Regions from separate parts of the Moellerella wisconsensis genome, predicted to be linked through region 3. Evidence: predicted binding sites of a transcription regulator. Region 3 holds the regulator's gene; each other region holds the start of a gene.
The links. The regulator LexA, encoded in region 3, represses DNA repair genes until DNA is damaged. The targets are predictions, from matches to a motif close to TNCTGTATGTACATACAGNA.
Positions count from the first base shown of each region.

Region 1: the regulator LexA is predicted to act here: its motif matches at 1,903-1,922, upstream of MNY66_RS06765 (metal-dependent hydrolase).
Region 2: the regulator LexA is predicted to act here: its motif matches at 1,785-1,804, upstream of dinB (DNA polymerase IV).

Region 1 is NZ_CP093242.1:1,506,993-1,510,286, reverse strand. Features, by position in the region: gene MNY66_RS06780 (fructosamine kinase family protein) at 1-60, shown strand, start outside; gene MNY66_RS06775 (YniB family protein) at 165-704, opposite strand; gene hxpB (hexitol phosphatase HxpB) at 1,019-1,684, shown strand; gene MNY66_RS06765 (metal-dependent hydrolase) at 1,938-2,492, shown strand; gene MNY66_RS06760 (L-cystine transporter) at 2,702-3,294, shown strand, end outside.
Region 2 is NZ_CP093242.1:782,393-785,686, reverse strand. Features, by position in the region: gene pepD (beta-Ala-His dipeptidase) at 1-579, shown strand, start outside; gene dinB (DNA polymerase IV) at 695-1,750, opposite strand; gene MNY66_RS03320 (DUF4282 domain-containing protein) at 2,171-2,446, shown strand; gene MNY66_RS03315 (glycerophosphodiester phosphodiesterase family protein) at 2,855-3,294, shown strand, end outside.
Region 3 is NZ_CP093242.1:3,222,173-3,225,466, reverse strand. Features, by position in the region: gene plsB (glycerol-3-phosphate 1-O-acyltransferase PlsB) at 1-547, opposite strand, end outside; gene MNY66_RS14045 (diacylglycerol kinase) at 679-1,056, shown strand; gene lexA (transcriptional repressor LexA) at 1,205-1,822, shown strand; gene zur (zinc uptake transcriptional repressor Zur) at 1,991-2,518, opposite strand.

The DNA.
Region 1 (3,294 bases), 1.7 Mb from region 3:
GGCTGTGAAAAGAGCTATTTACAGGCACAATCAATTGTTGAAAACCTTTTAGCTGAATAACATTTATATTGTTATACCGCCTGATCATGATTTGTTCAGGCGTTTTTTTAACTCATTATGAACATTCAATCAAATTAGGTTCAATAAAAAACCATTAAATAAAATCACCAATTTAGTAATTTAAAGCCAAAATACAGAATTAACCCGAAGATAATTGGCCAGAAATACAGTACAAAGATCTCGCTAAAAATACTGTGGCGAGGAATGGTCACTTTCTGTTCTAATTCAGTCTGTGAAATATCATTACCTTTAGCTTTCTCAACAATAACGTGATCTTCTAAACTCTCGCGAATAAATTTAATTTGTCGAAACATACGCAAACCAGAGGCGCTGAGTGCCAAACCAACAAAAATCAGCAAGAAAATAATAATAAAACTAATATTTGCTGAAGAAAATCCCATTTCAGTCGAAGGTACCGGTGAGTTTTCCCAGAAAAAATTCAAAAAAGGTGAACTTTGACGAGCCATCTCTGCCATAACTTTAATAAAATCATTTAATACCGCATTAATGCCCTCCCCCTGAATTCCTTTTATACCCGCCAAGCTAATAAGAGATATCAAAGTAGAGATCAGTGAAAATATAAAGATTATCCAGCCGACAATACGCTTACCTATTGCGATAGAACTCATGGTCTTAAAATTCATGTTTATTCCCCTGTATTTTTCGGCATCATGATAACCGAATTTAATTATATCCTCTACGCTGATATTTACTGTGTCTTGCCATGGCTGACTTTATCTATAATCGACCGAGTTATCTCTGAATAATTCTATGCTAGCTTTCTTTAAATTATTTATTATTAGACGCTTATTTATGCATCAATTTAGTCAAAAATCTAACCACAAACTATTTTTAATAATCGAGTACTTAGAATAGACAATAAATGATAATAAAAGATTTCTGAGCGCTGAATTGCTACACTATCAATTATAAATAACTGTTTCACTGGAGCCCTTTGATGTCTCATAAATTATCAATCCAAGCTGCAATTTTTGATATGGATGGTTTACTGATCGATTCAGAACCTTTTTGGTCACAAGCCACAAAAGAAATTTTAGCCGAAATCGGCGTGGATTTTTTAATGGCCGATCAAATGCCTGACACTCTTGGATTACGCATTGATCATGTCGTTGAGCTTTGGTATCAAACCGCGCCTTGGCAAGGATATAGCCAAGAAGAAGTGGCACAGAAAATTATCGACCGAGTCATTAGCCTAGTAGAAGAAACTCGACCACTGCTACCCGGCGTTAACCAAGCCTTAGAACTTTGCCAGTCACTTAATCTGAAAATAGCCTTAGCCTCTGCCTCACCTCTCTATATGCTAGAAAAAGTCTTAGAGCTATTTAATATTCGTGATTATTTTTCAGCGGTTATTTCAGCCGCGGAACTTCCTCACAGTAAACCTAATCCTGAAGTCTATTTACAAGCGGCACAAGCCCTTGGCGTTAATCCGATTAATTGTGTCTCATTAGAAGATTCATTTAATGGAATGATTGCGGCTAAAGCGGCAAGAATGCGTTCGATTGTTGTTCCAGACCAACATCATTTCAATGATCCCCGCTGGGCACTAGCTGATGTAAAACTGGCATCTTTACATGAACTTACAGCAAAAGACTTGCGATAACCCACTGAGCACTTGCTAACAGATTCCTCTCGTTTATTTCGGGAGGAATATCAATTAATTACCTCTATTCTGTGTATTTCTATTTTTTATATTATTAATATCAAATAATATAAAATTCACCTTCAGCATAAAATATTTCGCTTATTCCTTAATAACTAAACACTTTTCTACTATTCTCCCCCTATCTAAATACTATAAAAAACTTTATACTGGCCTTTAACTGTATAGATTCACAGATGGTATTTTATCCACCATGACAGCTGAAGGACATCTTCTTTTCTCTGTTGCCTCATTAGTTTTGGCACACAAATTAGAAATTACCCCAGAGTTTACTCAGGGCGACTGGCTACACATGCTGCCAGGCGTATTGCTGGGCGCTTTATTACCAGATATTGATCATCCTTCATCAATTATCGGCCGCTTATTTCGCGTTATCTCAGTGCCTATATTTAAATTATGTGGGCATCGAGGGTTTACCCATAGTTTTATCGCATGGGGATTATTAATACTTTTTTGCTATACCGGTATTCCTGCCGAATGGGTATTACCGAACGATTTACTGCAAGCTTTTTTATTAGGTTATTTCAGTCATTTAATCGCCGATATGTTAACCCCTGCTGGAGTTCCGTTATTATGGCCCCTACCTCGGCGTTTCCGTTTACCTATCTTGCGCGGTAAAACTAACAAAAAAGCAGAACGCTTTATTGCCGTTCTTTTGACAGTTTGTGCCTGTTTTATCCCTACGCATATCTCACTACCGTTACAACAGCAAATATCACATATTGTTAATTTGATTAGTAATCAATGAGATAAATAAATCCCAGACCATTTTCTTTTATGACTTAATTGTCCTATTATTAATAATACTATCTAATTCGATTTAATTATAAGTAATGCATTTACTCAACTGGTAACATATAACCAATAGTTAGTTTTATCGCTTTTCTTATAATAGATAATGTCGATAACACTAATAGATGATAAATATAAATCTCAGTCTGGATCTGGAGTGTAGGGATGAATCTACCGTTAATTCTCAATGTGCTAGTTTTTGTAGCATTGATGTTCCTGTTAGCAAAACTAGGGGCTAAGGGTTGGAGCTTATCGAAAAAAGTTCTTACTGGCTTAGTTTTTGGTGTAGCTTATGGCGTCGCTTTACATTTAGTTTATGGCACTAATCATCAAACGGTAAAAGAATCTATTCAATGGTTTAATATCGTCGGTAATGGTTATGTTCAACTGTTACAAATGATTATCATGCCATTAGTCTTTGCCTCAATTTTGAGTGCTGTTGCCCGACTGCACAAAGCTTCATCATTAGGTAAAATCAGTTTTCTGACTATTGGTACCTTACTATTTACCACCGCAATAGCTGCGTTAATTGGTATTTTAGTCACTAATATGTTCGGTTTAACTGCGGATGGACTGGTGCAAGGTCAGCAAGAAAGCGCACGTTTAGATGCTATTCAAGCTAACTATGTGAGTAAAGTATCTGATTTATCTTTACCACAACTCATTTTATCGTTTGTACCTAAAAATCCATTTGCCGATTTAACTGGCGCTAATCCAACGTCTATCATCAGCGTCGTTATCTTCGCCGCATTCTTAGG
Region 2 (3,294 bases), 1.1 Mb from region 3:
GAACCGAATTTAATCTTAGTATTAGAAGAAACAACAACTCAGCTCAAAGCCATTAATGCTGATTGCCAATCTCGCTTTTTATTCTTCTTAAATGCGGCACCTAATGGTGTTATCCGTATGAGTGATGTGGCAAAAGGCGTGGTGGAAACCTCATTAAACGAAGGCGTTGTTGAAATGACTGAAGACAATGCGAGCGTAATTTTCTTGATCCGTTCATTAATTGATAGCGGCAAGAATTATGTTGTTAACATGCTGACTTCATTGACTAAATTAGCTGGTGCTGAATTTAAAGCGGAAGGTAGCTATCCCGGTTGGCAACCAGATGCTGATTCACCAGTTATGCACATTGTACGCGATACTTATAAAGATTTATTTGGCAAAGTACCGAACATCATGGTTATCCATGCGGGTCTAGAGTGCGGTTTATTTAAAAAACCTTACCCAGAAATGGATATGGTTTCTATCGGACCGACCATCCGTGGAGCACACTCACCGGATGAGCGTGTTCATATTGAAAGTGTGGGTCAATACTGGACCTTATTGACAGCGATTTTAAAAGCTATCCCCGTCAAAAATTAAATTATTTGCGCTGTATTTCAGTCCGAATATTAACTATCAAATACAGTAAACACACTGAATTATCAAAAGCACACCGAAATATGTGTGCTTTTTTAGTATCAGCTATAAAAATTCATCATAATTCTAGCAATAACTGGCGCTCAATTTGCGGGCTTTGTAATGTAACATGTAATCCTAGTAAGCGAACCCCCCGCCCTTCTCTACGACGGTTCCATATTTGCTGTGCAATATTCAATAAATCTGTCTTATCCAATAGTGGATAAACATGCTCTTGCGTAGTCTGTTGAAAGTCAGAAAATTTCATTTTCACTCCCTGACGCGCAATTCTTAAATCCGTTTTTACTTTGGCTAAACGGGTATGAAGTTCTTGAAATAAAACATCAAGCAAGCTAACGCACTCTTGCCAATCAAAAATATCCTGCGCCAAAGTTCGCTCCACCCCTACTGATTTACGTAAACGATCTGGCTCGATAGCTCGTTCATCTATTCCATGGCTACGTTGCCATAATACCTGACCAAATTTGCCAAGTTTTTTACTCAGCATCAGCCTATCTGAACGCTGGACATCAAGGCAAGTTTCTAATCCCATATCCGCTAACCTCTGCGCAGTTACCTTTCCCACGCCAGGAATTTTTCTCAGTGGTAAATCAGCAACAAATGAATCAATTTGTTCTGGTGAAATCACAAACTGGCCATTGGGTTTATTCATATCAGAAGCTATTTTGGCTAAAAACTTCACCGGAGCTATGCCCGCAGACGCAGTTAGATTCAATTCAGTAAATATTTGCTGACGAATAGCCTGCGCAATTAATGTGGCAGAACCTTGGCAATGAAGGCTATCAGTTACATCTAGATAAGCTTCATCAAGAGAAAGAGGTTCAATAAGATCGGTATAGCGAGAAAAAATTTGTCGAATTTGTAGTGAGGCTTGCTTGTAGACCGCCATACGTCCAGCAATAACTTTTAACTCAGGGCACAAACGTAATGCCATTGCAGTTGACATAGCACTGCGAACGCCAAAACGACGAGCTAAATAATTGGCGGTACTGATCACCCCACGTCTATCTGCACTTCCCCCGACTGCGATCGGTAAATCACGCAATGAGGGATCATCACGCATTTCAATAGCCGCATAAAAGCAATCCATATCAACATGAATAATTTTACGCACATCAACCTCAGAAACCAATCATCAACAATAAATCAACTGGTTAAATATACAGTTAATTTACTATATGTGCAATTTCAATTGCATAAAAAAGGTTCTTTCTATTAAATAATAAAACTCCTACATTAGAGGTAAATTCTTTAATTACAATTATTAGATGATAAAAATAGATAAATATAATAATAAAAATAAAATATCAAAATAATTAACGGATACTGAATTATATAGATTATTTTTATAACTGACTCATTAGTAAAAAATAGAATAATACAGTCAATCAAGAGAACTTAATTTAAATTACTTTCAATATGGAATAGGAATAATTTGACTTTATGTGCTACATTATGATGGCTATAGGTTATATTAATACTATAAAAACGATGCTAAATAAAAATCAGAGAAAACAATGATAAAGGAATAAATATGTTAAAGAATCTATTCACCTTCGAAAATATGGTAACGCCTAAAATAATAAATATTCTTTATTGGATTGGTTTACTCAGCGTACTAATTACTGGATTATTTACCATGAGTGGTGGTCCTTATAGCCCAATGACATTTCAGACCTTTATTGTTGGTCTTATCTCTATCGTTCTAGGCGCATTATTTACCCGTATTTTTTGTGAGATGATCATTGTCGTATTTAATATATATTCAAAATTAAAAGAAATTAATGAAAATCTAAAAAATAAAATCTAATTATTATTTTATTCCAACGGATGTTTTATTCACTAAAACGTCCGTTGTTTTTATTTATCATACTAAATTACTTATCTCTCAATCCAATTTTCGAGTACCCACATCATAACCTCAAACATAAAAAATTAATTAAACTTTAATAATTATTTAATCTAATTTAGTTAATAACAATTATATCATTGATATTAACTAAATTATAAAAATAATAACCTAGACAGTTTCATCCTATGAATATTCTTAACCTAATAGTATTAATTTTAAAAGTTACTCCTAAATAATTCTAATTATGGCAACATAATCGCTAAAAGTTGAGCACTAAAAAATTAAATGAGTTATAAAATCCGAGCATTATTTTTAACTATTTGAAATATAAGATACACATAGATAATACATCAAAGGAAATTATTAATGAGTAAAATAATCAAAACCACGATACGAAAAGGATTTACTGTGTGCTTATTTCTTTTAATCGGCTTTAGTGCCATAGGCGCATCACAATCCCCAGAAATTGTAGCTCACCGCGCTGGAACAGCCGATGCCCCAGAAAACACCTATCTAGCAATTGATACCGCACTAAAAAATCATGCCGATGCTATTTGGATCAGTATTCAGCCGACCAAAGATGCTAAATTTGTTCTATATCGCCCCAGTGATCTTAATGCATTAACGGATATGAGTGGTAAGGTTTCCAAGTATACGGCTAACGAATTAAAAAAGGCCAATGCGGCGACTAAATTTAACGATAAAAATAAAACCAAATATATGCTGCCTATTACGGCAATTCCTGAATTACAAGAAACATTACGACGCTACCCTGCGACTCAATTCTATATTGATTTAAAATCACC
Region 3 (3,294 bases):
CGTGTTCTTCAGCCATAACGCGCATTGATACTGGCGGGGAGAAGCGTACAAAGCTATCTCGACCTAGCCACAGAGCGGCAAAAAATTTCTGCACTCCATTAAGTAAGCGTAATTGCGGGGCTGAGTTATGTCCTTCTCGACCTGGCGAGCGACCAAACATTACCGAAGCCGGCAGCATTTGAATATCCAGATTTGGATTATTACGATGCAAATCAAGATACGCATGAAAGGTTTTGACCGAGTCTTTGCGAGGATCTGGGGAATAATAGCGGAACACCCGCGGGCCATCATCAATAAAGACATAAGCCGGTAATTTAGTGCCATTAATATCGACAGAATTTAACGGATCCGGTAATCCAATAGCCAGACATTGTTGTCTTAACGTCAATAAGTCAGCTTTTGAATGATACGGCAACACATACAGCGTCGGGCTCGTGGTATTGAGTCCTAATTCTGTAATGGGATCAGTCGGAATAAGTTTACTTTTTACCAAAAACTTTAATGGTAAATTCAACATGTTATAATATAGTTTACGCCAAAGTGACATAAATTGTTATAGCCTCTTGTTAGCAATACTGCGCAAGCATACCAGAAATCAACCCGTAGATCTGTTGAACCGAGACAACTTTTTATCACTTAATAGATTTTATTTTCCTTTATTAAAGAGAGCATTTATTGATGGCAAACCAAACAAAAGGGTTAACAAGGGTTATAAAAGCAGCAGGATACTCGATGAAAGGGTTGAAAGCGGCTTGGATTAATGAGGCGGCTTTTCGCCAAGAATCAGTTGCGGCAATTTTAGCCATTATTTTAGCTTTTTACCTCGATATAAATTATCTCGAAAGAATTTTATTGATTAGCGCCGTAGTTTTGGTGGCAATTATTGAGTTGATTAATAGTGCTATAGAAGCCGTTGTTGACCGTGTTGGCAGTGAATACCATCAATTATCCGGGAGAGCCAAAGATATTGGTTCAGCCGCCGTATTTGTGTCGATTGGCTTGGCATTATTTATTTGGGCAATGATTCTGTGGCAGCGTTATGGCATGAGTTATTAAATCAATAATAATTATTACTGACGCTTATTGTTCATTTATTATATCAATAATGCATAGGAATCCAGAGATTTCACGTATTTAACGGTTTCCAATCGCCATTTACCTGTATATACTCACAGTCAGACTGTATAAACAAACAGGGGGCGAGATGAAAGCATTAACTGCAAGGCAACAGCAGGTTTACCAGCTGGTGCGTGATCACATTTCGCAAACGGGTATGCCACCAACGCGTGCTGAAATAGCGACAAGTTTAGGATTCCGATCGCCGAATGCGGCAGAAGAACACCTTAAGGCATTAGCACGAAAAGGGGTGATAGAAATCGTTTCTGGCGCCTCCCGTGGTATTCGTTTGCTGCTAGAAGAACCAACAGAAACGCCAGGACTACCGCTGATTGGCCGCGTGGCTGCGGGCGAACCATTATTGGCAGAGCAACATATTGAGAGCCATTATCAGGTCGATCCAGTATTGTTTAAGCCACACGCGGATTTTTTACTGCGGGTTAGTGGTATGTCGATGAAAGATATAGGGATTATGGATGGCGATCTGCTAGCTGTGCATAAAACTCAGGATGTTCATAACGGGCAGGTTATTGTTGCGCGTATTGAAGATGAAGTCACTGTAAAACGTTTTAAACAAGTCGGTAATAAAGTTGAACTAATAGCTGAAAATCCTGATTTTGAGCCTATTGTTGTCGATCTGCGTGAGCAGAGCTTTACTATCGAAGGATTAGCTGTCGGTGTTATTCGTAACGCAGATTGGTATTAGTTTTTGATAGCAAAAATAACCTAATTAACCGCGATAAATGCATTGTAGTTATTGATGTATAGTTATTGATGTATAGTTATTGAGGCATAGTTAAGGTTATCACATAAATTATGTTCCGAGGCAGATGCGCTATTTTCCTCAGTGAAAATAAACCATCTGCCAACTATCTTAGATTTTCTTCTTTATATTGGTCTGACGTTGTTGATGGCTATGATCATGCCCACAATGTTCCGGATGAGCACAATTTTCTTTTTCGTAGCACTGATGACATAAACCATGATTTTCAACCACCGTATGGCGGATATGAAAATTAGCGTTTTCTGCAAGGTTAACAATCGCCGCTTCAATGACTGAACAATCACTCTCGGTGACACTGCCACAACCATCACAAATTAACATGACGGAAATATGGCTAGGATTATCCAGATGGTGACAAATAACAAAACTATTTGTTGATTCTATTTTATGGATAAATCCTTGTTCTAGTAGAAACTCCAGCCCTCTATAAACCGTCGGTGGCTTAGCCTGCGGCTCTATTTCACGCAATAAATCCAGAAGATCATAAGCACTAATCGCGCCCGGTTGTTCTGCAATGAGGCGCAATACAGTTGCACGTTGTGGCGTTAGTCTGACGCCTCTTGATTGGCAAATAGTCTCTGCCATGACGAGTAATTTATTGCCGACGATATCTTTCATTACGTGGGTATCCGGAAACAGAAGTCTGCCGATATGCTATCACAGATCTCAGCCAAAACAGATAGCTGACAGATAGCTAAAGAGGGGGAGTTGTAGGTAATGAAAATGAGAATAAAAACAAATAACATATAACAAAAAGAAAACAAAAATTATTAATAGAGATACCACAAGATAACAATAAAGTTGTATTTGAATTATATTTAACATTATTAACAGTAATTTAAATTCAAACTATCGACAAAATAACATTAAAGGTATTTTATTAATAACTCATTAATTTAAATTACGTTAAGTATTAATTTATTGTTTAATGATAGCACGACGGGGGAGTAATTATACGTACTTTTTAAATTTTTATAACTTATATATATTAATGAATAAAAAAAATTATTCGAATAAGACTTTTCTTAGCTGATTTTTATAACTTACTTTTTAAGTTTGTTTAATATGATATGAGTTATATATAAATAAAGATAAATATTGAATTATCGAATTTTTAATCTAAATAATCTCATTTATTCAGTTCATGATTTTGATTGCTGTTATATTAAACAAAATAAAAAAATCACATTAAATTTAATCAATGAATAGCATTGATATTGCCTGAGCTAAATTAAGCCAATAAACCACTGCCGTTCGGCAATATTTAGGTTTTAAACCTGTATTTTTACCTTAAGTATATTTGTACATTATTGACTATCAGTAAATGTACTTTTTTGACAAATAATTCTAAAACTATATTATTAATGCCAAGTGAAAATAAGTGTTTCTAAATA